DNA from 4 places in the Marinobacter nauticus ATCC 49840 genome. Region 4 is predicted to be linked to each of the others. Evidence: predicted binding sites of a transcription regulator. Region 4 holds the regulator's gene; each other region holds the start of a gene.

Region 1 (8,081 bases), 330 kb from region 4:
TCAGCGATCTTCGAATACAACGGCGCTTCTGCGGTTTTCATGGTTGAGAGCGAAACGGCTAGACGCCAGACAGTCACGACAGGACCATCCAACGGTTTAATGACCCAGGTAACGCAGGGACTGCAGGAGGGCGTTCGGGTGGTCCGGCACCCCGGCCGTGGCCTGGAAGACGGCGATCAGGTCCGGGTGCGTTAACGCAACCCCCTGAATGGAACGAAGCCGGCACATAGTGTGCCGGCGTCCGTCTTCAATGGGATCAGGCTTTCGTTCTGCGCGAGAAGCCCAGCCCAGCCAGACCAAGGCCGAGCAAAAGAAGGCTGGCTGGCTCAGGCACTTTCGCGGCGGACGAGAAGGAGGCTGAAAACGCCAGGTCGCCGTAGTTCGACCCGGAACTCCAGCTCTGGGTATCCCAGGTACCGGCACTATTGCCGTTGTTCTGCCAGAAAAAGCCACCGTCCAGATAGGCAGACTCGTCACGCAGGGAGCCTGCAGAGGCGGTACCAGTCTGGCCATCGAACAAGCCGGTCGAACTGATAAACGCGATGTAGTCGTTACCCCCGACAAGATTCAACCCGCCGGTGTTGAAGGTAAACTCTTCCATACCATCAAGACCACCGTTGTTGGTTGAGGACACAGCGGCACTCTGGAAAAGCACGGAGCCGGTCGCGCGGGTGGTGGCAGCATCCCAGTCCATTACATAGAAAGCAAAGTCCACGTAATCGGGGTTAACTCTGTCGTTCAGGAAGAACGTCCAGCTATCCAGCTGGGTTTCAGAACCGCCCACCTTGAAGGTTTGTCCGTACGTAGCACTGTTAGATTCACCGAAGGCGGCTATTTCGCTGGAGCCATTCCAGCCAGATACGGTTTCGATAACACCCGCGTTGGCAACGCTGGCGAGCCCGGACACTGCAACAACAGAAAGCGCTTTGCCCAACTTGTTCATCTGTACTTCCTTATTTGGTTCTTCCAGAGATAATGACGTTGCCAGCAAGGAAGCACATAGCGTGCCTATTTATATCTTATTGATATTTAAAACCTTTATTAGAACATAAAGCCAGTCATGTAAATTATTCCGACGCTATTATCGCGCAATCTTACTCGACAGCGTCGATCCATTTGCCATACCCCGCGGCTTCCATTTGCTCCAGCGGGATGAACTTCATGGCTGCGGAATTCATACAATAGCGCAATCCCGTCGGCGCCGGACCATCGTCAAAGACATGGCCCAGATGAGAATCAGCATGGGCACTGCGAATCTCCGTCCGGGTCATGAAAAACGACTTGTCCTCACGTTCTACCACTGCCTCTGGCGTAATCGGGCGAGTGAAGCTCGGCCAGCCGGTACCGGACTTGTACTTATCCCGTGAGGAGAACAGCGGCTCACCGGAAACGACATCCACATAAAGCCCCTCCCTGGTGTTGTCCCAGTAGGTATTGTTGAAGGCGGGTTCAGTACCATCCTCCTGCGTGACCTCATACTGCATTTCCGTCAAACGCTGCCGAAGAGTCTTGTCATCCGGCTTCTGAAAACGTTCGGGGTTAAAACCCCCGCTTGCCGCCGCTTCTGTCGGATCGTCCTCCGCAGGCATCGAGTCATTGACTCCGGTATTGGGCTGATAGCGCGAGAAATCCAGCTCATAATCCTCGCCATAGACCTCTTCAATAAACTGATAACGCCCCGAATTGAAGGTATAGAACTTGTAGCGGACCGGATTCTTCTTGTAGTAGTCCTGGTGGTATTCCTCCGCCGGATAGAATCTCTTGAGCGGCTCAATGGGGATCACCACCGGTTTGTCATAGACGCCGGAAGCCTCCAGTGCCTGCTTTGCCGCCTCTGCGAGGCGCTTCTGCTCCTCGTTGTGGTAAAAAATGGTGGGCCGGTACTGCCGACCACGGTCAACGAACTGGCCCTCCAGGTCGGTCGGATTCATCATTCGCCAGAGACCGGCCAGCAAGCCCTCATAGGTCATTTTATCCGGGTCGTAATATACCTGGACGGCTTCAGTGTGGCCTGTGCGCCCGGAAGAGACCTGTTTATAGGTCGGACTTTTTTCTTCCCCACCAGCGTAGCCAGACACTGCCTCGACAACACCAGGAATCTTTTCGTAGCCGGCTTCCACGCACCAGAAACAGCCGCCAGCAAAGGTTGCCACGGCCAGATCCGGATCATCCGGTGCGTAGGCATTACCTGTACTATCCACTCGCTCTGCTGCCACCTGTGCCGCAAAAAGACCGGCGGCGGAAACCAGCGCCAGGGCGGAAAACAGGCCTATAACTTTGCGTTTCATGACACTTCTCCTCGCTTGAATCCATAATCACAGCCTAGCGATCTGAATTCACAAAAACGTTCAGCAACTATCACAAATCTATAACGCAGCGGAAAGCTAGCTGGAGGAAGCTAACGGTAGCCAGAGGGTAAAGACAGCACCGTTCGCATTGTGCGCTGAGAGCCTGCCTTGCTGCAGGACGACCAAGCGCTGGGCGATCGCAAGTCCCAGGCCGGCATGCCCGGTACGTTCGGCTCCCGCGGCCTGGTAGAAGGGGTCAAACACCTGGCCAAGGTCTTCTTCGCGGATGCCAGGCCCAGCATCGGCAACAGTGATCGCTGCTCCACCATCCCGTACTGACATCGTGAGTATGACTCTTGTATTCCGCGGAGAATGGGCGATGGCATTGCTGATGAGATTGTCCAGAACCCGCTCGGTCATCGCGATATCCGCCAGCACGCTCTCGGTCTCTGTCGCCGAAATGATGAGCTCAACACCAGCTCGTTCTGCCGCAGGTCTATGCTTCTGAACGACGTCGTAGAGCAACTCAGCCATGACAAACGGCTCGATATCCGGCTGTTTTTCACGGGCGTCCAGGGCGGCCAGTTCGAACAACTCCTCAACCTGCCTGCCCAACCGGTGTGTTTCTGACAGGGCCACCGCCAGGAACCGGCCTCGCTCTTCGGCTTCCAGGGTCTCATGCTTCATCCGCAGCGCTTCCAGGTAGCCCTGAATAGACGCCAGCGGTGTTCGAAGATCGTGAGACACCTGAGCAACCAGCTGTCGACGCTGGGCGTCTTTGTGCTTCAGGAGATCCAGTTGCGCCACAATGCGTCGCGCCATGAGATCAAACCGAGAGGCCAGGTAATCAATGTCGTCGCCCTTCTCGGCCAGTGGAGGACTCTGCTCAGAGGACAATTCCCGTTCAAACGACTCCACCCGTTCAGTCAGCCGGGACAGCCGCCGCGTTAACATTCGGAAGAACACCAACCCGGCCAGGAGCCCGACGAGCAGGCTCACCGCCAGGGCGCCTGCGCCCATCTGCAACAACCGGTTGCTGTGCACCATGCTCTCCGCGAGGTCGAATTCTTCACCCCTCAGAACCACATAAAGGTAGCCGGCAGGGTCGATTGCCGAGGGAACAGGGGTTACAGAGAACACTTTTTGCCGATCGTGACTACGAGGGTCGTCCCCCGGCAGAGGATAGGCGTCCGGGTTTTCGAGCAGTGTCTGGATTGGTTCGAGGGATACCCGATTGCGCTTGATTCGGTCCGGATCGGCGGAATAGGCAAGAATGGCCCCGTCGGTATCCAACAGGTAAATCTCAAGGCTGGGATTGATCGTCATATACAGCTCGAACAGCTGCTTCAGGGCATCCCGATTCAACTGGCCATCGGTGACCAGGTTTCGGTCAGAGACCAGATTCTGCGCCAGATTCCGGTTCAGTTGCTGGTTAACGGCAGCCGAATACTCTCTGACCGAGGCCAGGCTCAGCAAAGTGAATAGCCCGCCCACCACCAACAGCAGCAGGAACAGACCGATGGCCAGCCTCGCATACAGGGTTCGAAGCACGGAAAGGCCCATGGTTAATCCATAAACCGATAGCCCACGCCCCAGACCGTCTGAACGTAACGCGGTTCGGCCGGATCGGGCTCAATCTTGTTACGCAGGCGGTTGATATGGGTGTTTACGGTGTGCTCGTAGCCGTCGTGATTGTACCCCCAGACGGCATCCAGCAATTGGGCCCGGCTGAAAACCCGGCCACGATGGGAAGCAAAGTGCCACAGAAGATCGAACTCACGGGCGGTCAGATCGAGCTCGCGGCACTCCAGGAACACCCGGCGCCGAACCGGATCAATCCGCAGCCCGTCCGCCTCAATCTCCGCCACATCGTCTTCGGCTGAGCTCTTCCGGGAGAGCGCGTCCACGCGCCGGAACAGAGCTTTGATGCGAGCGGACAGTTCCGCCACGCTGAAAGGCTTGGTGAGGTAGTCATCCGCCCCCATTTCCAGCCCCAGCACCCTGTCCAGCTCGGTGCTCTTGGCGGTCAGCATGAGCACCGGCACATAACCCGCACTGGAGCGTATTTCCCGGCACACCGCCAAGCCATCCAGGCCCGGAAGCATGAGGTCCAGAATCACCAGGTCAATACCACCGTCCCGGAAACGCGCCAGGCCGCTGTCGCCCCGGTCCCGAAGAACCGCAGTCATGCCCAGGTCGGATACCTGCATGCGGACCAGTTCGCCGATACCGGGATTGTCTTCGATTATCAATACCGTGCGCGGCATGCAGCTGAGGGCTCCTTTCGGTCAACACTGGCTGTCAATCCAGTATTATCGTCAGTCCTCTGAGTCTATCGTGGAAAGTTCACAAAACCATAAACTTCTTCATAAACTCCGGACACAGACAATATCGAACCTCAAGCAAGCGATCACCCAATCACCACACCCCCATAGGCACAACATCAGTGACATAGTCTCTGAACCGGCGCGCAGGCCGCCCCAGCACTTCTTCAACCGTTTGAGTGGTGCTTTCATTGCGGCCATCAAGAATGTTCACAAACAGTTCGTTGATCAGCCACGCCATGTCGTCTGCCATACCCAGCGCCCTGGCGCCATCCAGATAGGCCTCCACCGGTAACGGCGTAAACCGGATCTCACGGCCAGTGGCCGCAGCAATCGCATGCACACACTCCTCGAACGAGAGCAGCTCCGGACCGGTAACTTCCAATACCTGGTTTTTCAATGCGGGATTGGTCAGCGACGCTACCGCCACACTGGCCAGGTCATCCACATCGATGAATGGTTCTCTGGCGTTGGGCCTGGGGAGCACCAGCTCACCCGCCTGCAGGCCCTGCAGCATAAAGCTTTCACTGAAGTTCTGCATAAACCAGCTGGCGCGAACCACGTTCCAGTCCAACCCGCTGCTTTCCAGTACCTGTTCTGCCCGCCGTGCACCCACCTCTCCACGCCCCGACATCAATACGAGGTGCGCCACACCCTGCTGTTTAGCTTCCGCCACAAAGGCACGCACATCCGTTTCCGCCGCCGGCACCGCGAGATCCGGGAAATACGTAACGTAGGCAGCACGCACTCCCTGAAGTGCCGCGGCCCAGGTACTGCGGTCTGCCCAATCAAAGGGGATGGGAGAAGAGCGTGACAGGCCGCGCGCCTCCAGCCCCATCTCACCCAGTTTTGCCAATACCCTGGAACCGGTCTTACCGGTGGCGCCAACAACAGCGATGACTTCTGATGTCATGGTTTGGTCCTCGTTAAACGATCACTGAAGGTTCCAGTTTACGAGGACAAAAACTGATGCTTAATGCTTTTCTATCTACTATATTTTGCAGATCGTCCAAAACCCGTGAGAAACAATGATCCCTGAACTTGAGCGGCGCATGCCGACAACCTCCGATCCACTCGGCGAGACGCTGTGTTCACTTCGCATGGATGGTACCGTCTACGCGACTGCCGAACTGATTAGCCCCTGGGGCATGGAGATGCCGCCGCTCGGGGGCAAAATGATGTTTCACATCGTCACCCAGGGAAGCTGCTGGTTGCGTTTCAAAGACCAGGATAGCCTGCTCCTTAAAACGGGCGACATGGCGCTGGTACCCAAAGGGGAAGGCCACTGTATTTCCCATAGTAACGATCAGCCGTGCGAGCCCTTTTTCGATATTCCTGTCACCCGGCTGACAGACCGCTTTGAGTTCATGCGCTATGGCGGGGCCGGCACGGAAGAACAGCGCACGGGCGAAGAAGAAACCCGACTGACCTGCGGCGTGCTTGGCTTCGACCAGATTGCGGCTCAGAAGCTCATTCGTGAACTGCCACAGTGCATTCACATAAAAGGCGACGATGGCGCCCTGCCCGCCCAGCTTACAACGCTGATACAACTGATGGAGCAGGAAGCCCGCGCACTATCACCCGGCGGGGTCACGGTGATGGCCCACCTGGCAGATATCATCGTGATTCAGGCCATACGACACTGGATCAACTCCAGCGCGGAAGCCAGCAAAGGCTGGCTGGGTGCGCTGAAAGATCCGAAACTGGGCAAGGCTCTGGCGGCCATACACGCACATCCTGAGGCTGACTGGACAGTCAGCCGGCTGGCCAGGCACGCGGGCATGTCCCGCTCCGGGTTTTCCGCCCGGTTTACCGAGGTGATAGGCACTTCAGTAAAACAGTACCTGACCGAATGGAGGATGAACCTGGCGCGTCTTAGAATTGGTCAATCACCCGTGACACTGACCGAGTTGGCTGAAGAGCTGGGGTACCAATCCGAAGCGGCGTTTTCGAGGGCTTACAAGCGGGTTTTCGGGGTGCCACCACTGCGGCGGAAAGGCTGCGAAAGGTAATCACATAATGAGCCCGACTTTCCCGCCCACGGCTCTATGGTTCAGATTTGAGTACCTCAGCCCGATCCCTCTCGTACTCTTCGTATGACTTACTGGAACGTTCGATGCATTCATCATACTGAGGGGGTGGCACACTGACACATTCCTGTCGGTTGTTTCGCTGCACATTGTCATACACGGCTTTGCTGCTACAGCCAGCAACCAAGACACACACCAGCAGTAAATACAGAGTTTTAGTCACGTTCATCATCCAGTTAGTGCGTAGAGTTTGTGGCATAGGAACCAAAGGGCCGCATTCCAGATCAACGTGATGCCGGCATCGTAGCCATCAACCTGGTTACATGCACAAGTCTCGCAAGCTCCTGAAGACCCGAACCTCAGTTCCCCGAGGTGCATTTTCCTGGGTCAACCAGATAGCCTTAAGACCTAACCACATTGCGGGCTTAATATCTTTAACGAAGCTATCGCCCACCACTGCCGTTCGAGTGACGCGGCTTGTTAATAATTGACCCAACTCCGAGGGTAACGCAAACGCCAGATTACCGACATCACATCAGCAAACCTCAAGCGACCAAGTAACACCAGAGCCAAAAAGACTCCCTGGACGCAAATGATCATTGCCACGACCAATAGCAAAACCATTGTGACCGCAAAGAATGCGGTCGGATCGCCGGGTTGTGCTGCTTCAGCGACATCAATCTCAAACGAGGTCGCCAAGAGCGGAACCAAAGTGAAGTACCATAGGCCAATACCGATCACTATTCCCGAACCCGAAGCTACATTTGAACAGAATCGATAGTAGGGCTTTAGCCTTCCAGCGTCATGAAGAAACTTCCGTATGCGACCCATATTCAGCTGATATTTAACGCCTTGGTTCAGTGGCGACTACGGAGCGCAGTGTATCCGGTGCAGGGCCGCCAGGCTTGAAACGATCTACGACAACTTGTTATGCAATGCCCAGTCGTCGCACGTCATTCGATATACCCGCACAGCTCGGGCATGGAATTCTCGAATCGTATAATCTCTGAACCCAACCTTCTCCGTCACCCTAACAGAGGCTGTGTGCTCCGGCTCGATAATAACAATTACCGACTCGCGGTGTGTTTGATCGAAAGCATACTGGAGGGCACCCTTTACAGCTTCTGTCGCGTACCCCTGGTGCCAGAAACTGCGCGCCAGCCGATAACCTAGATTGAGTTCTTCGACATCGCCAACCAACTCAGGCGCAATGCCACAGAAGCCGATAAAATGCCCAGATTCCTTCTCACAGAATGCCCACGGCCCTATTCCATGAGAGGCGTAACACTCAAGGCACCAATCAACGAACTTTCGAGTAGCTTCCTCGTCGCAAACTCCGCGAACGGAGAATTTCATGACTTCCGGATCACTGAGCATTGCGGTGAGCACCGGGACATCCTGATGGGATAGCTTCCTTGCAACCAACCTCTCTGTTTCAA
Region 2 (8,081 bases), 930 kb from region 4:
CCATGACCAAAGTGATCGTGGTGACTGGGCGGGAAGACAAGGAAAACGCCGTCAAGGCCATAGGCATGGGAGCCTGCGACTTCTACCAGAAGCCGCTGGATGCCGACATCCTCACCTTTGTGGTAAATCGGGCATTCCGCCTCGCGGAACTGGAAAAAGAAAACCGCGAACTGTCCTCGCAAGGCAATGGCACCAACATCAAAGGCATTGTTGCCGCCAGCCCCGAAATGCTGGTGATTTGCCGCACGGTTGAAAAGGTTGCGCCTACCGATGTCACCACCCTGATTACCGGCGAAACCGGTACCGGCAAGGAACTCCTGGCCCGGGCCCTGCACGACCTGAGCCATCGCGCCGACAAACCCTTTGCGGCCATCAACTGCGCCGCCATTCCGGAAAACCTGCTGGAGAGCGAACTGTTCGGGTTCGAGAAAGGCTCCTTTACCGGCGCGACCCAATCCAAGAAAGGCAAGATTGAGAGCGCCAACGGCGGCACCCTGTTTCTCGACGAGATTGGCGATATGCCGATGGCACTGCAGGCCAAACTGCTTCGCTTCCTGCAGGAACGAGTGGTCGACCGGGTAGGTTCGGTAAAACCGATTCCCGTTGATGTCCGGGTGGTGTGCGCCACACACCGGAATGTTCAGGACCTGATTGCCCAGGGGGATTTCCGGGAAGACCTGTATTACCGGATCAGTGAAATCACACTGGATGTACCTGCCCTGCGTGAACGGGATGGTGACCCACTGGTGATCGCGCAGTCCCTGTTGAAAACCCTGGGCAAACAGATGGACCGCCCTAACCTCACGTTCTCGGACGATGCCGTTCAGGCCATCAATGCCTACAGCTGGCCAGGCAATGTGCGTGAAATGATCAACAAGGTGAAGCGGGCGATCATCATGGCCGACGGCAAGCGCATCACCGCCGAGGATCTGGTTCTGCCCCTCGAAGGTTGCGACACCGACTTTCAGCTTAACCTGCGCCAGGTACGTGAAGCGGCAGAACGAAAGGCGATTATTCAGGCCCTCACCACCAGTAACTTCAACATGGCTCAGGCATCGCGCCTTCTGGGCGTTACCCGCCCGACGCTGTACAACCTGACCGACAAGTACCGGATTGAGACCAACACCGCCCCAAACGAGGCCTGAGACACCCAATGCTGGAACAGAACAAGACCCGACGAAGGAAGGACCAGGGCATGAAGATCAGAACTATTGCGCGTGCATCACTGCTATCCGCTGCCATCGCTTTGGCCGTGACGGGGTGCAACAGCGAACCGGACATGTCTCAGGAAGACATTCAGTACATCAGCCATGTAGACCAGGCACGGTTTTTCCAGCGCCAGGGTGAGCTGAAGGCAAGCACCATCGAGGCCAGAAGCGCCATCGATCTCCAGCCGAATCGCACCGCCCCCTACTTTGTCATCATCCACAACCTGCTAACTGCCGGTGATGCCGCGAACGCTGAACGGCAACTGGACAAACTCCTTGAAAACACCAACATCGAGGAGCTGGGCCAATCGGAACGCAACCAGGCTGCGTTGATCCGGGCTGAAGCCCGTATTCTCCAGGGTAAACACCAGGAAGCCCTGGAATCTCTGGACCAGATTTCATCGCCCTCTCCGGATCAACAGTTGCAGGCAGACAACCTGAAAGGTCGCGCCTGGTTGACCAGCGGCGACTTTGACAAGGCCGAAGAGGCCTACCAGAGCGCGTTCGACAAACACAGCAATAACGTTGTTGCCATGGTCGGCCTGTCCCGGGTTGCCACGGCCAAGGGCGACTTCGACACTGCAAAGGAACGCCTTGAGAAAGCCATAGAAATTGACGCTGAACACGAGGACGTCTGGCTCTGGAAAGCCCAATTCGCCCATGCCCAGCAACAATGGGCCGAAGCAGAACAGGCGTACATACGCGCACTGGAGACCATTGGCCAGTTCGACGTTATGACCTTCCGGAAATACCAGACCATTTCGGCCCTGATCACCGTTCTGCGTGAGCAGGGCAAATCGGCGGAGGCATTTGTCTATGAGGAAATCCTTGCCAAGTCCGGTCCGGGTACGATCAAAAGCAACCTGGAAGCCGCGGCCTCAGCCTATAATGATGGCGACCTGAATACCGCCGCCAGGTATCTGCAGGAAGTCCTTAACCAGGTTCCCAACCATCAACAAAGCGCATTGATGCTGGGCGTAATACGTTATCGGCAAGGCCGCCCAGAGGAGGCGGAGAAACTGCTTGCACCGCTGGCCGATATGGAAAACGCCGATGAAGTACGCAAACTCCTGGCCGCCACCCGCATATCCATGCGCGACCCGGCTGGCGCAAAATCACTGCTGGAAGACCTGGAGGGCAGTGACGCCGATCCACAAACACTGGCACTGGTAGGCATTGCAAGCCTGGCTTCTGGCGATGACCAGAGTGGCCGCCAGCTCCTGGAGAAGTCGCTGGAACTGGCACCGGAGAACCACAACCTGCGTTTGCGCTATGCGGCTTATCTCACTCAAACCCGAGATTTCGCCAATGCCATCAAACAGGCCAGTCAGATTCCGTCGGATGCCACGGAGGCCCTGCAGGCCACAATCCTGACATCCCAGGCCCAGGCGTTGTCTGGCAATTCGCAGGCGGCAACAGACACCCTGGACACCTGGCTTAAAGCCAATCCGGACAGCATGGCTACCCTGATTGCCCGCGGAAACCTGGCCAGCAGCCTGAACAACACCCAACAGGCGGCCAGCTACTTTGAGCGGGCGCACAAGCAACACCCGGAAGAAGCAGCTCCTCTGGTAGCTCTGGGCAACCTTGCCCGCGAACAGCAGAACACGGAGCAGGCGATTGCCTGGTACCGCCAGGCGGTCGAAACCAACCCGAACAACCTGCCCGCCATTCAGGCCCTTGCCGGTGTGATGAAGCGCGATCAACTGACCGCGCTGATGCAGGAAATCAGCACGCAACATCCTGAGGCAAACGGACCGCGGCTGATCCTTCTGGAATCCGCGCTGATCAACAACGATACGTTGCGAGCCGATGAACTGACCGCCCGGTTGATGGAAAGAGAGCGCGAAGACCAGCCCTCACCGTCTGAACCGCTGGTCGCTGCGGTGTATGAAGGCATTGCCACTCAAATGGCACAGCGCGACAACAGCGAGCGCGCTCTGGAGATCCTGAGCCGCGGACGAGCGCTCTTCCCAGAGAACGAGGCCATCGCCCTAAAAGTGGCTGCCATCGAATTCAGCAATGGCAACGCAACCGCCGCGCGAAGTGCGCTGCAGGATGCCAAGCAGCATCATCCGGACTCCCCCGCGCCCTACCAGGTAGAAGCCAGCTATTACGAAAACCAGGGCGAACATCAGCAAGCTGCTGAGCTTTATCAACTGGCGCTGGCCAAGCGACAAACGGCGGAACTGGCCATCGCCCATGCTCGCGCACTCTCTAACGCCGGCCGATCTCAGAATTCGATAGAAGCACTGCAGGAAGCCAACAAACAATTCCCGAACAATTCGTCAATTCTGCTTACACTGGCGCTTCAAACCCAGCAAGCAGGCCAGACGGATGCGGCCATTGAGCACTACCAGCAGGTTCTGCAACTGGCCCCGGACAACGCCCTGGCGCTGAACAATCTCGCCTGGCTGTATTACGAGGCCGGCAACAGCGAAGCGGCATCACTGGCCAAACGCGCCTACGAACTAGTGCCCGAAAATGCTGCGATTGCAGATACCTACGGCTGGATCCTGTTCGAGGCTGGTGAACACGAGCAAAGCCTGGCGGTACTGGAAAGAGCCCATTCCCTGGCACCGGATTCCCAGGAAATTGCCATGCATCTGGCCGAAGCTTATCGAGCCACCGGCCGCACGGATGCGGCCCAGCAGATCATGGACAAGTTCAGCGCAGGCAACAACGGCTAATCATTACTCACGCTATAACCAAAGAGAGGACATAACGAAACGTTCCTAGCCGCCGGTGGCAGCCCTGACCCACTGCAACAATACTTTACATATTGTTTCCAATAGCAAGGAAGGTGGGTTATGGCTGCTATCAAAGTGTTGAGCGTAGGCACCGTGGTGGTTCTGCTCAGCGGCTGTCAGAACTGGCAGTTCAGGGATATTGAGGATTTGCCACCGACAGCCGCGATACCAGAGACGAGCGAACCGGGAAAGGTCGATGTCTGGTATTTTGACGGTATCTCCGGGAACTACGTTCAGGGCATGCTGGACGCAGAGAAATATCCGGATTCGCCCGATGAAATCACTGAACTCACCCAACTGCGCCAAGCCACCAGCCGAGCCAATAATTACGGCACGCTGATCCGGGGCTTTATCGAGCCCCCCGAAACGGGCGAATACACCTTTTACATCAGTGGCGACGATCAGACACAACTGTGGTTATCTGACTCCCAGAACCCGGACGGTGCGGTTCAGATCGCCTCCACCATGTCCACGCCCCTCGATAATTTCACCCGCTACGCCTCACAAACCTCCGGCGTACAATATCTGGAGGCCGGCAAAAAATATTACTTTGAATTCAGGCACAAGGAAGGTGGATGGGACGACCACTTTACCGTCGCCTGGTCCGGCCCCGGCATCTCTCAGCAAGTGATCAGCGGCAGCGCGCTCCATAGCTACGCCCAGAAAGCCCCTGACTCGGCCCCCGAGATAACAACCGAAGATGCTTACCATCTGGGTTATCGAATCGGTTACTTTGACGCTGAACAGGGACTCTCATTCAACAGCCAGTACCCCCCACTTGATGCGGACAGTGATGATCTGTACGACAACTGGGAGATTGTGTACGGGCTGGATCCATCCAATGCGGCCGATGCAAAATCCGATACCGACAATGATCTGCTTACCGCCATGGATGAGTTCTGGGCCAGGACCAATCCCGGAACCGAAGATACTGATAACGACGGGATTCCGGATGGGTACGAATACGCCTATGGCACGGACCCCACCAACCCGGGCGATGCCAATGTAGATCTTGACGGTGATGGCTACACCATCCTGCAAGAGTACCAGGCCGGCACCAATCCCACCGATGCCAGCGACTTCCCTGCCCCCCAGGAAGTGTATGCAACCGGATTCGTCGGCCAGTACTTCACAGGCACCGAGTTTGACAGCTTCGTTTACAGTCAGCGGGATGCGACGGTCAACTTCAACTGGAATAGTGGAAGCCCGTCAGCGGAGCTTCCAAGGGACCGGTTCAGCGTGCGTTGGCAGGGATGGTTCACACCACCTCACAATGAAGGAACCCGGGACTACACCTTCACCACCACTACGGATGATGGTGTTCGGCTTTTCCTCAACGGCTCTACCGTCATTGATCAGTGGAAGAACCAATCCCCCACCAGCTACAACGCCACAGCGGGTCTCGAAGCGGGGACCCCCGTTGCCATCACCATGGAGTACTTTGAGTTCGGCTGGGGCGCCACTGCACAACTGGCGATTACCGACGCCGCCACTGGAGATGCCATATCCACGACCAACACCGTCCAGCATCTGGCATTGGACAGCGAGTTCGCCGAAAGCACCTTGAACGACGGCATCGACGATCTTTACAAACTTCGCTACGGACTCCCCCTGATGCAACCATCAGCCAGCCGGGTGCTTAACGATAGCGGCGTGACGGTTCTTGAGGCTTATCAATCGGGCCTGCACCCGTACACGCTCGAAACCGTATCGGAGCCAGAATCACCGGTCACCAGCCAGCCCGGTGGTACCGGCGATGCCAGCGGCAGTGTGACACTGTCGTGGACGCCTCCGGGCACCAGGGTAGACGGCAGCAGCATTTCGCTGAGCGAAATTGACCGTTACCGGATCAACTACGGACAGGATGCTGCAAACCTGACTCAAACCCTGGAGGTGCCGGCAGGCACAACCTCAACCACGGTTACCGGCCTGGCGCCCGGCACCTGGTACTTTACGATTCAGGTAATCGATATCAATGGATTGAGTAGTGAACCGTCTGATCCGGTAGAGCATCAGGTTAACTAAGTGAGCATTCTGGTTGTCGAGTTATTTTACAACCAAACAGCAGTGGCCAGAAAATTTCATTAATATTCAATGACTTAAAATCTGGCACGAAGCCTGCTTATTAGAGGATGACGTAACGCAAAGACCACTCACTGGAGGAGTGACTCAAATGAAAAAATTGACTCAAGGCTTGGCAATGGCTGCAGCCGTCGGTTTTGCGGGAGTAGCTCAGGCTGCCTATATCGATTCTGTTGCCAATGCAAACGCACCTGGCGCTGTAGCTGAGCAAAGTGTTCCGGGAGACAACGATTACGCCACTCGCATAGGTGGTACCTGGACAGCGGATGCACCTCTGTACAACGTGGGTGATACCGTACTGTTCGGCCACAATCTGAAATCCACCAGCTCCGATCCGTTCAAGCTGACCTTCACCTATCTGGGTAAAGAAGCGAACGATAACAACCAGTTTTACTGGGGTAACACGCTGGTATTCGATACCAACAGCAACCCTGATGACCAGTTCAGCGCCGTATTTTACGGTGGTCTTGACGCCCTGCTGAACTTCAAGTTCATCAACGGCAGTGGTGTTACCATCAACAATGACGGCACCAACGGCAGTCAGTTCAACAACATTGCCAAACCGAACTCCAGCACCAACTTCAACCTCTTCTATGTTGAAGAAGATTACTTCGTAATCAGCCTGGACGATGGCTATGTTGGCGATGATAACCATGACGATATGGTGATCGCGGTTCGTGCCACCAAGGTTCCCGAGCCTGGCACGCTGGCTCTGCTTGGCCTTGGTCTCGCTGGCATTGCAGTCCGGATGAAAGGCCGTAAAAAAGCCTGACATCGAGTTCTATGCTACGCTTTAAAAGCCCTGCACTTGCAGGGCTTTTTCATTTCAGGTCAGGTTCATGGATGTACTGATTATTTATGCCAATAGCGGCAGAGGGCTGCAAAAAGATGCCAGGATACTGGAAGCAGCCCTGCAGCGGCTTGGGCACCAGACCAGGCAGGTTCAACTGCCCCCTACTCCCGTATGGCGTTCCCGCCTTTCAGCTTATCGATTCAAGGCATTAAAACGATTTTGCCCCGGATTTCTCAGCAAACTCTTCTATCGCAGTCAGATCGGCTTACTCAGGCTGCTACGTCCGGTTCAACAGGCGGATCTCGTCATTCACCTCGAGAATGTCTGGATATCTCAATTGGCTGCTGGCCGACACCACTGGCTCATCCCTAACCAGGAATGGTTCATTGAATCGAGAGGTCCCTACCTCAGCTTTACCAACCGTATACTCTGCAAAACACACCACGCGGTATCGATTTTTTCCGCCTTACATGCAGACACCCACTACCTGGGTTTTACCGGCGGTGAAGTTAGCGCTCAAAACGATTCAGAAAGGAAAAACTACGGTTTGGCTTTGCATGTAGCTGGCAACAGTCGGTTCAAGGGCACGCAACGTGTTATGGCATGTTGGCAGAGGCATCCAGAATGGCCAGAACTGGTCGTTGTCTCCCAGCATCTGGACACCACCCCCGCCGCCAATATCAGGGTAGAGAAGAACCTCACGAACAATGAACTGAACACACTCTGGGCCCAGGCCGGTTTCGCGGTACTACCTTCAGAAGTGGAGGGTTATGGCCAGGTACTGGCAGAGGCCATGGCTTACGGCTGTATTACAATAACAACTGATGCACCGCCCATGAACGAGCTGGTTGGGAAGGACAGAGGCTTTCTGGCACACGTGGAAAGAAACCTGACGTTTCGCCTGGGCACCCGTTACCTTGTCTCAGAACACGCTCTGGAGCGGAGCATTCAAGCTGCGATAGACCAGCCACCGGCCACGCTGGCCCACATGTCCAGGCTGGCAATCGAATGGTATTCAACCAATCACGAACAGTTTCTGTCCCGATTAGAGAGCCAACTCAACGATCTGATCGCACCACCTCTTGATCAATCTGCTCAAGAATCACCGGAAAAGTAGACTCGATAAACTCAGCGAGCGTTGCAGTCACCTCACAGCCATCACACGCCACTGCGGAGATGAGTAAAGAGGCATCATCACGGCCACTGAAGAACCCGCCCACCTGAGCAAGCTTCGCGCGCCACTGATCG
Region 3 (8,081 bases), 1.9 Mb from region 4:
GTACTTCATGGCAAGCCTCCTCAGAACTTCAGGGTGATGGATCCGCTGAATACGTGGATATCACCATCGGCAGTGACACTGGTTTCGTCACCGTCGTAGTCCACCACGGTGAAGTCGCGCTCCTGCAGTTGCTGGTACTGATAGCCCAGGTCGAGGCGCACCGGGTAGGCGAGCAGGCGGGTGCGGTCGTAAGTGGCACTGATACCAAGGCCAACCACCAGTTTGTCGGTATCCAGGTAGTTGAGCTCCGGATTACGGGTGGTTTTAAGGGGAGACTCTTCGTAGGCAACACCGCCACGAACGGCAAAGTTCTTGTTCAACTGATATTCGGCGCCGAGGCGAGGAATCAGGATGTCGTCGAAACCGATGCGGTTTCCGGAGGCCACGGAACCCTGATCCTTGATGGAGTCGCCGCTGAATTCGTCTTCCAGTTCCGACCAGTTCTGTTGTTCGATACTGCCGCCAATGCGCCAGCCGTCCCCCGAGTATTGGGTACCGATGGCGATTGTTTCAGGCTGGAATGAGTCGATGGTCGTCACAGCCAGGCTGAGCCCGGGATCAGGGATGGTCTGGGTCACGATGATGTTGGAGTCGACCGTGGTTGAGGCCGAGGACTTCGTCCGGTAGGTCAGCGCCGTTTCCCATCCGTTCAGGAAACAGTCAGATTCAGGACAAAATGTGCTGCCCAGATCGATGTTCGTGCCCAAAATGGTCTTCAGAGAAGGCTCGGCATTGACCGCAAGGCGCTCACGGCTGGTTTCGCCGCCCAGCGTGGAGACGGCATCAAGATTAGCGGTCGCTTCAAGCGTTACCCGAACCGAAGCACCGGCGGAAATACCGCGCCAGATCGGGGTTGCACCACCGATGTTAAGGAACAAAGGTTCTTTCCCGTATTGAAGGAACTGTCCGCTCTCGCTGGTTTCAGAGCTGAAAGCCAGCATCTCCTTACCGTACTTTTCCACGCCCGCAATAAACCCGAGATAGATGGGGTGCCCGAACCGGGTGAGTGACCCAAGGTTGGTCTTCATGCCGATCAAAACGTGTTGGCTAGGGGAGTCGGAGACAATGTCACCGCTGGCGTTGGGATTATCGGAGCGCAGCTCCTGTTCAGAATGGAGGATACCCGCCGTAAGCTCGCCACGAGGATCTTTCGTCAGTGCTGCCGGATTGTAGTAGGTGGCAGAAACCTGCTCATTGAACATCGAAAGGGACTGGGCGGTGGCCACATCGACCGGCATTACACCATAACTGGTGCCCAGGTTGCCCATACTGGCACTGGTGGGCATGGACAGGGAGGCGGAAACTGCTGCAACGGCAAGGGATACCGCCCGTACTGAGAATCGGGGGGAAAGAACCATGTATACACTCCGTTCACTCATTGTTTTTGTGCTCAGTCCCGAGGGATTCCTTTCAGGACTGGTACGCTTGTTCAGGTTTTAGTGTATGAGGCTTGTCTGATCGGGACGTTGGCATTTTTGACACGACAAGGTGTCGGTAGAACCACGTACCTAAAGAATTGTCTAAAACGGCTGAAAACTCATGAGCTTAAAGGGTGGGCTTCTGTGTATTTCTGTTACTTAATGTTTGCGGTTTTGTGAACGGGCACAAAAAAAGCTCCCCGAGGGGAGCTTTAACAGCATGTAAAAAATGTCGACACTCAGGCAGATTTCTGTAACTTTCTTCTGATTGTGACCATGCCCAGAATGCCAAGTCCCAGCAGGCCCAGTGTTCCTGGCTCAGGAACCTGTACAGGAACGGACTTGCCAAAGATCGCTACATGAGAAATGGCGCCTCTGTTTGGATAAAAGCCCTGAAGATCCAGTACGTCCTGGCCATTCCAGCTGCCGATGTTGAACAGGTATTGTGGCTCGTTGCCGTCTTTGACAACCAGGTAACACTCAGGGCACACAATGTAGTCCGGGCCATCCCAGCTGATCACCGCGTTGTTAGGGTCTCCGGTGAAACTGGTGGAGTAGAAGGATTGGTAGGAGCCTTCTTCCGGGCCTTCGTAGTTGGACTTGTAAAGCAAAGTGAGATCGGACGTTCCAAAAAGGGCTGCAACGTCACCGGCGTCAAGCGCTGGATTTGGGGGGCCTACGTCGACAGTTTTGTCGGCGTCTGCGGGGCCAAGGATCAGGGCCATAGCCCCAGCAGACCAGGTTAATGCCAGAGCCGCAATAACGTGTGTTATCTGCTTTGTAATCTGTTTCATTTTTCACCTTCTCTCAGGGCAAGCCCTGAACGCAGTGCGGCGAAGCCGCGATCTGTACTTACGTCTGACTTTCAGCACAGTGTGTGCCAATAGGATTATTTGACGTTAAAACAGAGGCTTGGGCAGTGCTTAAGAGAAGGTTGGAGGCGTATGTGTAAATAAGTTGGACAGGAGTGAGTTGGGTGCGGGTTGGGGGAGGAGTTTGGGAGATGGTGGGCCCAGCTGGACTCGAACCAGCGACCAAGGGATTATGAGAGCCTTGAGTAGTATGATACTACCACCACATAAAACCACTATTCTCAGTAAAACAAAGACTTGTGAAAACGTGGAGCCACAGCCTTCCACATAAAACCGTAGAGCCGTTGTCACTTCGTTGACACCAACGCCATGATTCGATTAGCTATCTAAACGTGGTCGGTCGAAATGGAGATTGGGCGTGACGGAGACCAAAATCCCGTTTGGGTATCACATCGAGTCTGGACGTTATGTTGATGTGAGAGACGTCCCCAGCGGAATGGAGTGCGGCTGTAAATGTCCAGGTTGTGACCTTCCACTTGTGGCACGACATTGCCAGGAAGGTCGTGTCGATCACTTTGCCCATAACACTAGAGGCCAGGATAAAAAGGTCTTGGAGGAGTGCACCTTCTCCTATTGGGTCTCCATTTCGGCAATGACTCGTCAAATCTTCAGTGAATCGTCCAGTTTTGACATTGCTATGCCTGCCTATACCTATCCACGATTTCCTCCATGGGAAGGCTACAAGCCAGATTTTGTTTGTACTAAAGCTTCTACTCTTCACCTTGAGAACATTACAGTTGATCGTAGCTTTTCCGGTGAACATTTTGATGTTGTTGGTGAGCACCTGGGTTTTCCGGTCGGAATAAAGCTCATCCACCCCGAGAAAAAGGATGTAGGTGATTTTTCCGGTTGGCACTATAACGATAAAAAAGGCGTAGTAATTTCTATAGATCTTTCACATGCGAGAAGGGGGTTCCAGCACGCCAAGATACCGTTGAAGGATATACTCAGAGAGTCCATTTCCAAAGATACTGAGGGCAAAGGGTGGGTATACCATCCGAGGATGGACCACTACCTGAAGAAGCGAAAAGCACAGGGTAGTTTTGTTGAGTCCCAAAAGCCTGGAAAGAAGAGTCGGAACGGATTGAATGATACCGAGAAGTCGATGTTTCGCTCTCCTGGTCGCGACACTTCAACCGTTACTGGAATGTATCGCAATGAAAACGGTGAATACCTTTTTTATTGTAGAAAATGCGATCATCAGGTTCTGAAGAATGCCATGCAGTGTTTTTGTGATAAGTGCTTTGGCGTTATGTATCGAATACATAAGATTCAGACAAATGATAAGAAGTTATGACTAGTTTTGCAGGACAGATTCGGCGGACTAAGCCGCGTAATGGGCCTGACCTTGGTGGGCAAGCTCTACAAGTCAAAGGGGTTACTTGTCTCCTTGATTTGAGAAAGTAACCCTCGCGATTCTTTTAACCTTTAAGTTTTTCCGGCCGTTCGATACCACTGTTATATTTGAATATCTTCTGCCAGTTCAGAGTGCCATCTTCATCTACAAAGTTTAAGGCAAGCTGCCTCAAAAGCCTGCTTTTTGTTTTGATATACTCTGCATCGTATACCTCTTTGTGTTCTGACGCGTATTTACCAATCGTGTCAGATATACGCAAGTAAAAATCGTCCTCACCAGAGATGAGTTGCCAGAACGCTTGGCCTGCATGCTTTTCGGTTGAACTGGTCTTTTTAGCTGTATGTCGTCCGTAACCATATCCCAAGATTGGGCGGATTTCCTTTCCCATCTTACGCAATCTGGCTTGCAACTCCTTAAACTCGGCACTCTGTCCTTTTGTGCTTTGAGCGTTAAAGATGTTCGTGCCGGACTTTACAGCTATGGCTAAGAATGCGTTTGCAGTCTCGATGGCAATATCCATTCCAGATGCGCTGCCGATTGAGACGGTAGTGTTCTTTTTGTCTTTGTTGGCTGCAGTAGCTGTCCAGTATGCGAGAGGCTCAAAGAAATCATTGCCGAAAATGGTTTCATCAGAACTGGATAGAAAGGCATCTAGCATCGCCTCTATCAACTCGTTTGGATCTTGAATACCGACAGATCTAAAAAGGAAGGGATTCTTTTTCAGGAGACGCTGTAAGTCGATTTCTGCAAGCTTTTCAAAACGTTTTTTATACAGGATGTCCAACAATCTCTGTATTTCGGCGTCTAATTGAGCTTGATCAATCATTGCGTTTTCCTTTTCTCAATCTCTTCAAACATTTTCTTGTGTACTGATGTTCCGCGCATCCTTTTGGAGCGGATTTGGCTATTGCCGAGCGCCACTGACTTTAGCATCTCTCCTATGGCCTCACCCAAAGGAATCGGAACGGCGTTTCCGATTTGTTTGTAACAGTTGGCCATTGATCCTTTAAATACCCAATTGTCTGGGAACCCCTGGATCCTCGCATACTCTCGAACTGAAAGTGGTCTCAGTTCCCTCGGGTGGCACAACAAGGTTGCCTTTTGAGATGGGCTCGTAACCAAAGTGGGTGAGGGCTCACTAAAACTCAGTCTTCTGTAAAACCCAACTTTCCCCCCTCCTGATTCGTAGGCGCCACCCATGGCTTCTTTCACAACGTTCTGAGGAAGAGATTTCCAGTTCCCGCCTTCGGGTATCATTTTTAGATAGGGGATTAGTTTGCTAGAGATTTTTCCGCTCGGACCAGGATCATCGAGGTCAAGAATCGCGTCTCCGAGGGTTCTCCATCGCATTTTGGGGTTCTGATGAAAGTGGAAGTGCGTAGGCATTGGGATGTAGATGCCTTCGTTGTCTCTACTTCCGATGATTACTAAGCGTTCCCGAAACTGAGGTGTGCCGTAGTGAACCGCGTCCAGTACGCCATGAACTGTGTGGTATCCAAGCGCTTTGAATTTTTCCAGGATGACCTGTAAGAGAGCGCGTTGGTGTTCTGTGCCTTTGTCTACGAACATTGAAGCGAGGCCTTTAACGTTTTCCATCACGAAAAACCTCGGCCTTATAGTGTCCACGACATGAACGAACTGTTGGTAAAGCTGACCTCTCTCGTCTTCTTCGCCTTTTCGTCTGCCCGCAGTTGAGTAGGCTTGGCATGGTGGCCCGCCCACAACAGCGAAGACATCCTGTTTCCTTACACCACCAGCCTTCAACAGGAAGCCGCACTCTGGATCTTCCTCTATCAGCTTTCGAATATCGCCTTCAACAGCCGTGTGCCCATTGGCTCGGATGGTTTCAACGCACCATTTGTCGAAATCTTGAGAAACAGCTACGTGGAGTCCAGCCTTTTCTAAGCCAATATCGAGACCCATGCCGCCGGAAAACAGGGAGACGACGGGGAACGCAGGGGTGTTGGATAAAGAAACAGTCTTAGTCATAGATTCTTGGCTATAGTTCAAGGGGTTATATTCGGGTGAGCCGACTATCTAGCCTGCTTTTTGCTTGCCTACTATCGCCGTTTTTCAGGTTCGGCGAACAAGCTTCGCTATATTGCAGTTCGAATTCGCAAGCTGATAAGGTTATACGATAGGAGGTGTCTAAGTAAATTAATTGTTAGATTATTGATTTTAAAGGAAAATGAAACTCATCTTGACGTTGGGGCTATCTGGTTCGGAAAGGTCGTAGTTCGACAAAGCTCTATGATTAGTTGTATTCAAATTTGTTGACCTTTAGTTGTCATCATCCCCAGGCCCACGCCAATTAGGCATGTTCCGATACCGGTCAGCAAAAGACGGCCCGACATTTGAGCCCCCAGGAAACGGCTGCTTTATCTGTTTCAAGCTCTGCATCCACCCCCGCTCGTATGCATTGAATTCTGCAGACCCTGATCGGTAGGGATTCTTGTAGACACCCTTCTGGGTGAAATAATCGTACTTGCCTTGCCTGATGATTGAGTCGATTTTCTTTTCGTCTGGCACGGTCTCCCTCCTTGGCACTTTTTCTGCCACTGCTTGAAAGATAGCCAACTATGAACTTACCTGTAAAGTGAAGCTACCTACTTAGGAGGAACCATGCCTTTCTACGTTATTAACCTAAATGCGCAGTCAGGATCGCGAGATAACGAGGTGCATGAAAGAACCTGCTCCTACATTCGGCAATCGCGTGATCTGAAGGACTTGGGTTTTCACTTTTCCTGTCACGAGGCCATTGCAGACGCTAAGCGGCAGGGACACCAAAATGCCGACGGTTGTTATCACTGCTGCAGGCCATGCCACACTGGTTAAAGCGCTATGTGCGGCCGATTCAACGTATCCGACGACCCCTTAGTCCAGGGCCTCCTGGATGAACTCGGCATCCCGCTCCGGATTGAGCCCCGGGTTAACATCGCCCCCGGAGCCAAAGCCCAGGTCGTCTACGAAACCCACCAGGGCCGCACCCTGCAGGACGCCATCTGGTCACTGCTCATAGAACGCAAACCAGACGGCACCGGCTACCGCCCCTCACCAAAGTACAGCACTTTCAACGCCCGATCGGGCAGCCTGGGCACCAGCCCACTCTGGAAGAAACGCTTTCACAGCCAACGGGCCATCATACCGGCCAGCGGCTTCCATGAATGGACAGGTGAGAAAGGCCACAAACAGTGCTACAACATCCACCCGGCTGACAGCGCCATAGCCTTTGCCGGCCTGTATGAGCTGTGGGACTTCCAGGAGGAAGTGGTACCGTCGTTCACCATCATCACCCTGCCACCACACCCCAGGTTCAGCCACATCCACCCGAAAAGCATCCCGCTCATGCTCAACCGGGAAGACTTCGACATGTGGCTGGACCCAAGCCTGACCAATACAGACCCATTCCAGGACTTACTCAAAACCCGAATCCGGCAACCCTTGCTGGTAGAGCCCATAAGATCACCCGCCACCTTGGAACAAACCGGCCAGGCAGAACGAATCGAACCGGATTAACCGGCATCACAGAAAGGGCAGTGTAGGTAAAGTCTCACGTCGGATTAAGACAAAACGCCTAAACGTAACAGCGTGTAACTGTAAACTGGCAGTGAGCCGTTTGGTCAGGAAGACCGGGGCTCACCGCCGGCAGGGATGCCAGGCAAGCGCGACACCTGCAGAGTGGTGTGACCTCAGGGAGAGTCCTGATCGATCAGTTACTGGTTTTCGCAAACTCTTACTCCTAAGAGCTTCCTCCCGATATTGCTCCCTGCAATCTTCCTAGTTGGATGGGTTGTTCATCGCAGTGGAGTTTGCCGATATTTTTTTTTATCTTCTTAGCTGCTATCTTCGGTGAATCGGTATAGCTGGTCACTGGTTTAAGTTCGTTTAAGTGATTGCTTTATTCTCTTTTCTGAAATTAAGGTTGAACATGAAACTTTCATCGGCTGACCCCGATCTTCAAACGATATGCTCCCGTATTCATGACGGTGAGATCGACTTGCAACCTGACTTTCAACGAGATTTAGTCTGGTCAAAGCAGAAAAAACAAAACCTCATTGATACTATACTCCGCGGCTGGAAGTTTCCTCCGGTGTATTTTGTTGTACCGAGCGAGGGCTTTGTACTAGATGTTTTAGATGGTCAGCAGCGACTCAACGCAATTTACGAGTTTTATCAAAATGGATTTCCTATTGATGGTAGTGTTCTTCCGTATGATCCTATGATCAAGAGTTTGGACAAAAAATATTTTAGTGAACTCCCATATGATATAAAAAAAACTTTTCTTAGATATACTATTCGTGTATATGAGCTTGATGACTATAAAAATGACGAGCCACACGAACTGTTCTTTAGACTGAACCAAGGTAGTAGCCTCACACCGGCAGAGAAGAGAAATACTTTATATGGCCCCGTCCGGGAGGAAGTGCGCCGATT
Region 4 (8,081 bases):
TCGGATCCTGCCCGGCAAAGGGTTCGTCGTACATGATCAACTCCGGGTCGAGTGCGATACTGCGGGCCAGAGCGACGCGCCGGGTCATGCCACCGGACAACTCTGAGGGCATCAGCTCTCTGGCACCACGCAAGCCCACCGCCTCCAGCTTCATCAGAACAATGTCCCGAATCATATCTTCGGGTAACGACGTGTGCACACGCAGCGGGAAAGCGACATTCTCGTAGACACTGAGATCGGTAAACAGCGCGCCACTCTGGAACAGCATGCCCATTTTTTCGCGCAGCTGGTAAAGCGCCTTGCGCTTTAGCCGGGGCACGTCATGGCCTGCCACAATCACCTGGCCGGAATCCGGGCGAAGCTGACCCCCGATGAGCCTGAGGAGCGTGGTTTTACCGGTACCACTGGGCCCCATGATGGCAGTCACCTTCCCTTTGGGAATATCCAGACTGATTCCATCAAAAATCCGGCGCCCGGAACGGGAAAACACCACATCCCTAAGTGTTATGTACGCAGATGACTCCATAATCCATCCCTTTCAAGGAGCGCCTACATTATGACAAGCTCTCCCAGACCTCAATTAAAGCAACGTAAAATGTCTTGATGGCAATGATCAGAATCCCTGATGCAGGCGAGCCGGGGGCACCAGAAGTGATATACTTCGGCCTCAAATCCCAGATCGAGCAGACAGCCAGCCGACATGACCGAATCAAATACCTTCAACACCCAGGACTTTTGCAACTCGGCCCTACGGGCAATCCGCATCGAGCGCGAAGCCATTGAAGCGCTGGAAAGCCGTATAAACGGTGATTTCAGCCGCGCCTGCGAGGTCATCATGGCCTGCAAAGGCCGGGTTGTGGTGACAGGTATGGGCAAATCGGGGCACATCGGCAACAAGATTGCCGCCACGCTCGCCAGCACGGGCACGCCCGCCTTTTTTGTTCATCCCGGCGAAGCCAGCCATGGCGATCTGGGCATGATAACACCCCAGGATGTGGTCATCGCCATATCCAACAGCGGCAGCACCAGCGAAGTGGTCACCATTCTCCCTCTGATCAAGCGCATGGGCGCACCATTGATCAGCATGACAGGCAAACCCGATTCCGTACTGGCACAGGAGGCCGTTGCCAACCTGGATGTCAGCGTGGCCATTGAAGCCTGCCCGCTGGGCCTGGCCCCGACCTCCAGCACCACCGCCACCCTGGTCATGGGGGATGCCCTGGCCGTGGCGCTGCTTGAAGCCCGGGGATTCAGCGCCGAGGATTTCGCGTTCTCCCACCCCGGCGGCAGCCTTGGACGCCGCCTGCTGCTGCGGGTATCCGACATCATGCACACCGGTGACCAGATTCCTCAGGTTGCCGAGGGCACAACCCTGAGCGGGGCACTGCTGGAAATAACCCGCAAGGGTCTGGGTATGACCACGGTCGTTAATGCCGCCGGCACCCTGACGGGCATCTTCACAGACGGCGACCTGCGCCGGACCCTGGACAAATCCGTGGATGTGCACACTACTCCCATCCAGGACGTGATGACCCGCAACGGCAAAACCATCCGGGCAGACCACCTGGCGGCAGAAGCCTTGAATATCATGGAAGAAATGAAGATCAACGCCTTGCCGGTTACCGACGCAAACGGCACCCTGGTGGGCGCCATTAATATGCACGACCTGCTGCGGGCCGGAGTGATTTGATGACTCAGACAGCGCATCCGTTACAAACCCACTGGGACGCAGCCCTGAAGGCCAAAGCCTCGGACATTCGCCTGATCGCCCTGGACGTGGACGGCATCATGAGCGATGGCCGCCTCTATTTCAGTGCCAGCGGCGATGAACTCAAGGCCTTCAACATTCTTGACGGCCTGGGCCTGAAACAACTGATGCAGGCAGGCATCACCGTGGCGGTGATTACCGGACGACGCTCTCCGCTTACGGAAAGACGAATGTCGGACTTGGGCATCCCGCACCTGATGCAGGGTCGCGAAGACAAAAAAATTGCATTACTGGAATTGATCCGGGATATGAACCTTGCGCCGGAGCAGATTGCCTACATGGGCGACGACCTGCCCGACCTGCCCGCGCTGCGTTTTGCCGGCCTTGGCATCACGGTACCCAACGGCTACTGGCTGGTTCAGCAACACGCCGACTACTGTACCCGCAGCCCCGGTGGACAGGGCGCTGTGCGCGAGGCCTGCGATCTCCTGCTCTGGGCGCAAGGGCATCTGGACAACACTCTTGCCCCCTATCTGGACGAGCCAGCATGATCACCGAGCGGCTTTTCGGCGATCGTGGCAAACGGCGGATTACAGCCCTGGCCCTTGCCGCCACCGTAACAGCAACCGTTTTTCTGCTGTGGCAAAGTGACGAGCCTGTCAGTTCGCGGAATGCCGCCAGCGAACTACGGGGGCCCGCAGAGCCCGACGGCTTTGTGATCGGCGGCCAATACCGCGCCTGGGATGAGCAAGGGAACCTCCAGTTTGATCTCAAAAGCCCCAGAATTGAGCAGTTTGAAGCAACCGGCACGGCTCATCTGGATACGCCGAGAGCCCGACTTTTCAGTGAGGGCAGTCCCGAACCTTGGCTCATCGAGTCTAATGAAGGTAGCCTTCAGCAGAACAATGAAATGCTGGAACTGATGGGGAACGTCCGACTGACCCGACAGTCCAAAGGCCGCGAAGCCATTCTGGAGACCGGGGCGCTGACCTTGGACAACAGCAACGGCACCGTCTATACCGACCAGCCGGTGACCATCACCGAGCCTTTCGGCGTCACCCGCTCCACCGGCATGAAAGCCTGGATCAACGAACGCATTCTCGAACTCAACTCCCGGGTAGAGGGACAATATGAAACCGTCAGGTAAACGATCTTTCTGCCGGCCAGCGATTCTGGCCCTGGCATTGCTGGCCGGCCCGGCATCGGCATTCAACCTGGATTCCGATATCCCCATAAAGGTCAGTGCAGATTCGGCCCGCCTGGATGAAAGCGCCGGAACGGCCGTTTACACCGGCGCTGTCGAACTGATTCAGGGCGAAACCCGGCTGGACGCGGATCGGGTGGTACTTTACCGCAACCAACAGGGTGTCAGCCGGATTGAAGCCGCCGGCAACCCCGCCCATTACCGGCAACCCGGCCAGGAAGGCGAAGGCATGACCGATGCCAAGGCCCTGAACATCACCTGGTCTGGCGATGAAAACCTGGTCATTTTTGAACGCCAGGCCGTTATTGAACAAGACGGCAACGTATTCCGGGGCGATGTCATCCACTACGACACCGTTCGCCGCGTTGTTACTGCGGAAGGCGGCACGCCATCCGACGGCGGCTCCGGCCGGGTGGAAATGGTGATTCAGCCTCGTAATTCAGCTCAATCCAGTGACGGGAAAGATTCGGATGGCAGTTCTCAGGGCCAGTAATCTGGCAAAAAGCTACAAGCAGAAAAAAGTAGTACTGGACGTTTCTCTGGAAATTCGCTCCGGAGAGATTGTCGGCCTGCTCGGCCCCAACGGCGCCGGCAAGACGACTTGCTTCTACATGATCGTGGGCCTGGTGCCTGCGGATCACGGCCGGATCACCATCGACACCCAGGACATCACCCCACTGCCAATGCATGGGCGCGCCCGCAAGGGCATCGGTTACCTGCCCCAGGAAGCCTCCGTGTTTCGCAAACTGACCGTGCGGGACAACATCATGGCCATCCTCGAAACCCGCAAAGGCATGAGTCGGGCGGAACGGGAGGCCAAGCTGGAAGAGTTGCTGGAAGAGTTTCATATTACTCACATCCGAGACAGCGTGGGTATGGCGCTATCCGGAGGCGAACGCCGCAGGGTTGAAATCGCCCGGGCGCTGGCCATGGAGCCCGCGTTTATCCTGTTGGACGAACCCTTCGCGGGCGTAGACCCTATCTCCGTCAGTGACATCAAGCACATTATCCGGCACCTGCGGGATAAAGGTATAGGCGTGTTGATTACCGACCATAACGTTCGGGAAACCCTCGACATCTGCGAGAATGCCTACATCGTTTCCGGCGGCCACATCATCGCCTCCGGCAATGCCGAAGCCATTCTGGCAAACCAGCAAGTGAAAGAAGTGTATCTGGGTGATGAGTTCCGGCTCTGACCTGATAAAACAGGGTTTATCCGAGGTCTGATTGTTTTGATGATCTGTAGCAAGTAAACTCGGCAAAAAACTTGCTTATACTGTTCACAGACAATGGCAAGTAACCAGCGTACAACATTTTTTTCGGCCTGTGCGCCGGCAAAGCAACAACCGGGATGCCCATGAGTTATGGATCTTGAGCCATGGTTATGAAAGCCTCATTACAGCTTAAGCTGGGCCAGAGTCTGACCATGACGCCCCAGCTGCAGCAGGCCATACGCCTGCTACAGCTTTCTACCCTCGATCTCCAGCAGGAAATCCAGCAGGCGCTGGAATCCAACCCCATGCTGGAAACCTCAGAGGACGATGAGCACGCGGAAGGCGACGAGCGCGAAGAGCACGAGCACAGTGACGCTTCCAGCTCTGAGGCCAACCAGGACGACAGCCACCAGGACGCGAGCCCGGACTGGGACGAAACCGAGAACGGCCCGGACTGGTCGTCCGAGAACGATATTCCGGACAACATTCCCGATGATCTGCCAGTGGATACCGCCTGGGACGACATCTACCAGTCTGCCCCGGCTCCGGCCAGCAAAGGCGAAGACGAACACGAATCGGATTTCGAAACCCGGAACTCGCCTACCGAAACCCTGCAGGATCACCTCGAGTGGCAGCTGAACCTGACGCCTCTGAGCGAGCGGGATCAGGCCATTGCCCACGCGCTGCTGGATGCTGTGGATGAGCGCGGCTACCTGACGTCTGACATTGAGGACATTCACGCAGGCCTGCTGGACGAAACCGAAGAAGACCCGTTAGAACTGGACGAAGTGGAAGCGGTACTCCACCGCCTGCAACACTTCGACCCGCCCGGCGTGTTCGCTCGTGATCTCCAGGAATGCCTCCTTATTCAGCTCAATCAGCTGCCACCGGATACCCCCTGGCTGCGCCAGGCGAGACTGGTGGTTACCCAGTTCCTGCATCTGCTTGGCAACCGGGACTACGCGCAGCTGTTACGCCGCAGCCGGCTCAAGGAAGACCAGCTGAAACAGGTACTGGCCCTGATCACCAGCCTGAACCCGCGCCCTGGCGATGTCGTGGACCGGGCCGAACCAGATTACGTTATCCCGGACGTTATCGTACGCAAACACGAAGGCCGATGGCGGGTTGAACTCAACCCGGAAATCGCTCCGCGTATCCGGGTGAATGCCAGCTACGCGTCACTGATCCGCCGGGCTGACAGCAGTGCCGATAACACCTACCTGCGCGACCAGCTGCAAGAAGCGAAATGGTTTATCAAGAGCCTGCAAAGCCGGAATGAAACCCTGCTGAAAGTGGCCACCCGCATCGTTGAACACCAGCAAGGGTTCCTGGATCAGGGCGAAGAAGCCATGAAGCCTCTGATCCTGTCTGACATTGCCCAGGCGGTGGAAATGCACGAGTCCACGATTTCCCGGGTTACCACCCAGAAGTACATGCACACGCCCCGCGGTATTTTCGAGCTGAAGTACTTTTTCTCCAGCCACGTCAGCACCGCCGAGGGCGGCGAATGCTCGTCTACAGCCATCCGGGCGATGATCAAGAAGCTGATTGCCGAGGAAACCCCGAAAAAGCCATTGAGCGATAGCAAAATTGCAGCCATGCTAGGGGAACAGGGAATCAACGTGGCGCGGCGTACCGTCGCCAAATACCGGGAGGCCATGCATATTCCTCCCTCGAACGAACGAAAACGCCTGGTTTAAACTTTCGCCGGTGCAAGATGCACTGGCATGCAAGCCGGCAAGCACGCCGGCAGTATGACAACAGGAGACGCCTATGCAACTCAACATTTCAGGCCATCACGTAGAACTGACTCCCGCTCTGAAGGATTACGTCAACACCAAGTTCGAGAAGCTGGAGCGTCACTTCGACCATATCAGTAACTGCCAGGTCACCCTGGAGGTCGAGAAGGTGCGCCAGATGGCGGAAGCCACGCTGCACGTGATTGGTGGTGAGATTCACGCAAAGGCAGAAAATGAGGACATGTACGCCGCAATCGACGCTCTGGTCGACAAGCTGGACCGTCAGATCCTCAAGCACAAGGAAAAGAACGTAGACCGGATGCACGGTAACGGCGGTCGCTGAAGCGCGAACCTTACCGGGTGTTTCATGAAACGAGCTGCGGCGGGGCTAACCGGCCGCAGCCTTTTTTTTACGGACATGCAGTCGATCCATGAGCGAGCCATCCCTGACCATCGACAATATTCTTGCCCCTGAACTGACCCTCTGTAAGGTGCCGGCCTCAAGCAAGAAACGTGTGCTGGAGTTCATCGCTGAACGGATTCACTTTCAGGATGAAATCCTCAGCGACACCCAGATCTTCAACAATCTGGTCTCCCGCGAACGGCTGGGCAGCACCGGTATCGGTGAGGGTATTGCCATCCCCCACTGCCGACTGGAAGGCCTGGACCGGGTCATCGGCGTGCTGATGACTCTGGAGGAGCCGGTAGACTTTGATGCTATCGATAACCAGCCGGTAGATCTGGTGTTTGCACTGATCGTCCCCAAAGAAGCCACCAGTGAACACCTGGAATTACTGAGCCAGCTGGCGGAGCGCTTCAATGACAGCACTTTCTGCGCCCGGCTGCGCCAAAGTGAAGATCCCGCGACCCTTTACCAGCGTATGGCGGAGAATAATCACTGAGATCAGCCTGATATCTGGACAGGCTGCCAGGCAGATTGAAGGAGAAACAGTCCCATGAAGCTGATTATCGTCAGTGGCCGATCCGGTTCCGGCAAGAGTACGGCTCTGCATGTGCTGGAAGACCTGGGATTCTACTGCATCGACAACCTGCCCATTGGCTTGCTGTTCCCGCTGACCCGAGAGGCGGCCACCCAGGAAGCGCCCGGCCGGCTGAAAAAAATGGCCGTCAGTATTGATGCCCGTAACCTGTCCGCCGAGCTGGCCAATTTTGAAACCATTTACCAGCAACTGAAGCAGACCGGTGTCGAGGTTGAAATCATATTCCTGGATGCCGACGAACAGTCACTGCTGCAACGCTTTCACGCAACCCGCCGCAAGCATCCGCTGAGCGATGACAAGACGTCTCTGCGGGAGGCAATCACCAACGAAAAGCAATTACTGGAACCCCTGTCAAAGCTGGCCGATCTTTACGTCAACACGACCGGGCTCTCCATGTACGAGCTACGCGACATGATCAAGCAGCGCGTGGCCGGCCGCAAGGATCAGGAACTGGCACTGCTGTTCCAGTCCTTTGGCTTCAAACATGGCGTGCCGGTGGATTCAGACTATGTCTTCGACGTCCGCTGCCTGCCCAATCCATACTGGGACACCAGCCTGCGCAAGCACACCGGCGTTGATCAGCCGGTCATCGAATTTCTGGAACGGGAACCGCTGACACGTCAGATGGTGGATGACGTCACGGGCTTCCTGAATACCTGGCTGCCCTCGTTTGCCGACAGCAATCGTAGTTACATGACCATTTCCATCGGTTGCACCGGTGGCCAGCACCGCTCTGTTTATGTGTGTGAGCAGCTCGGGCGCTATTTCCGCGATAATTACCGCAATGTGCAGGTGCGCCACACCGAACTGCCACACCTTCAAACCCGGGGAGAAATCTGAGCGCCTATGATTTGCCGCCCCATCACCATCATCAACAAACTCGGCCTGCATGCGCGGGCCACGGCGAAGCTTGTGGCCACCGCATCAGACTTTGACAGCAAGGTGCGAATCCGCGGCAAAGGCCGGGACGTAGACGCCAAGAACATCATGCAGGTGATGATGCTGGCCGCCAGCCAGGGCACCGAAGTGGAACTGGTTGCCGATGGCCCGGACGAACAGGATGCCATCGACGCGCTGGCTGCCCTGATCAACGATTATTTTGGTGAAGGGGAATAACCTCCGGTTTCGTCATTCACCTACAATCCTTTCTCACGTGTGCCACCTAACTCCGCTATAATGCAAAGGTTTTCTGATCGCAGGTGGTTCAATGACCGA

Evidence for each region. Region 4 encodes sigma-54, which starts transcription at its own class of promoters, with help from an activator protein. Its sites were predicted from a motif close to ANTGGCATNNANNTTGCTNT; they were not measured.
Region 1: the regulator sigma-54 is predicted to act here: its motif matches at 993-1,012, upstream of MARHY_RS10790 (PEP-CTERM sorting domain-containing protein).
Region 2: the regulator sigma-54 is predicted to act here: its motif matches at 6,064-6,083, upstream of MARHY_RS18920 (PEP-CTERM sorting domain-containing protein).
Region 3: the regulator sigma-54 is predicted to act here: its motif matches at 2,284-2,303, upstream of MARHY_RS02320 (PEP-CTERM sorting domain-containing protein).

Annotation. Positions count from the first base shown of each region.
Region 1 is NC_017067.1:2,323,120-2,331,200, forward strand. Features, by position in the region: gene MARHY_RS10785 (efflux RND transporter periplasmic adaptor subunit) at 1-195, shown strand, start outside; gene MARHY_RS10790 (PEP-CTERM sorting domain-containing protein) at 257-943, opposite strand; gene msrB (peptide-methionine (R)-S-oxide reductase MsrB) at 1,095-2,288, opposite strand; gene MARHY_RS10800 (sensor histidine kinase) at 2,385-3,851, opposite strand; gene MARHY_RS10805 (response regulator transcription factor) at 3,854-4,555, opposite strand; gene MARHY_RS10810 (NAD(P)H-binding protein) at 4,707-5,525, opposite strand; gene MARHY_RS10815 (AraC family transcriptional regulator) at 5,665-6,624, shown strand; gene MARHY_RS10825 (GNAT family N-acetyltransferase) at 7,558-8,081, opposite strand, start outside.
Region 2 is NC_017067.1:1,725,502-1,733,582, reverse strand. Features, by position in the region: gene prsR (PEP-CTERM-box response regulator transcription factor) at 1-1,145, shown strand, start outside; gene MARHY_RS07985 (tetratricopeptide repeat protein) at 1,196-3,898, shown strand; gene MARHY_RS07980 (PA14 domain-containing protein) at 4,019-5,983, shown strand; gene MARHY_RS18920 (PEP-CTERM sorting domain-containing protein) at 6,132-6,812, shown strand; gene MARHY_RS07970 (glycosyltransferase) at 6,880-7,950, shown strand; gene xrt (exosortase) at 7,892-8,081, opposite strand, start outside.
Region 3 is NC_017067.1:524,568-532,648, forward strand. Features, by position in the region: gene aupB (alkane uptake protein AupB) at 1-9, opposite strand, end outside; gene aupA (alkane uptake protein AupA) at 21-1,358, opposite strand; gene MARHY_RS02320 (PEP-CTERM sorting domain-containing protein) at 1,658-2,212, opposite strand; gene MARHY_RS02325 (hypothetical protein) at 2,649-3,587, shown strand; gene MARHY_RS02330 (PmeII family type II restriction endonuclease) at 3,712-4,473, opposite strand; gene MARHY_RS02335 (DNA cytosine methyltransferase) at 4,470-5,636, opposite strand; gene MARHY_RS02345 (SOS response-associated peptidase) at 6,489-7,163, shown strand; gene MARHY_RS18345 (DUF262 domain-containing protein) at 7,576-8,081, shown strand, end outside.
Region 4 is NC_017067.1:2,657,533-2,665,613, forward strand. Features, by position in the region: gene MARHY_RS12365 (ATP-binding cassette domain-containing protein) at 1-526, opposite strand, end outside; gene MARHY_RS12370 (KpsF/GutQ family sugar-phosphate isomerase) at 701-1,690, shown strand; gene MARHY_RS12375 (KdsC family phosphatase) at 1,690-2,259, shown strand; gene lptC (LPS export ABC transporter periplasmic protein LptC) at 2,256-2,855, shown strand; gene lptA (lipopolysaccharide transport periplasmic protein LptA) at 2,839-3,405, shown strand; gene lptB (LPS export ABC transporter ATP-binding protein) at 3,383-4,108, shown strand; gene MARHY_RS12395 (RNA polymerase factor sigma-54) at 4,297-5,826, shown strand; gene hpf (ribosome hibernation promoting factor) at 5,900-6,208, shown strand; gene ptsN (PTS IIA-like nitrogen regulatory protein PtsN) at 6,297-6,767, shown strand; gene rapZ (RNase adapter RapZ) at 6,822-7,706, shown strand; gene MARHY_RS12415 (HPr family phosphocarrier protein) at 7,713-7,982, shown strand; gene mgtE (magnesium transporter) at 8,074-8,081, shown strand, end outside.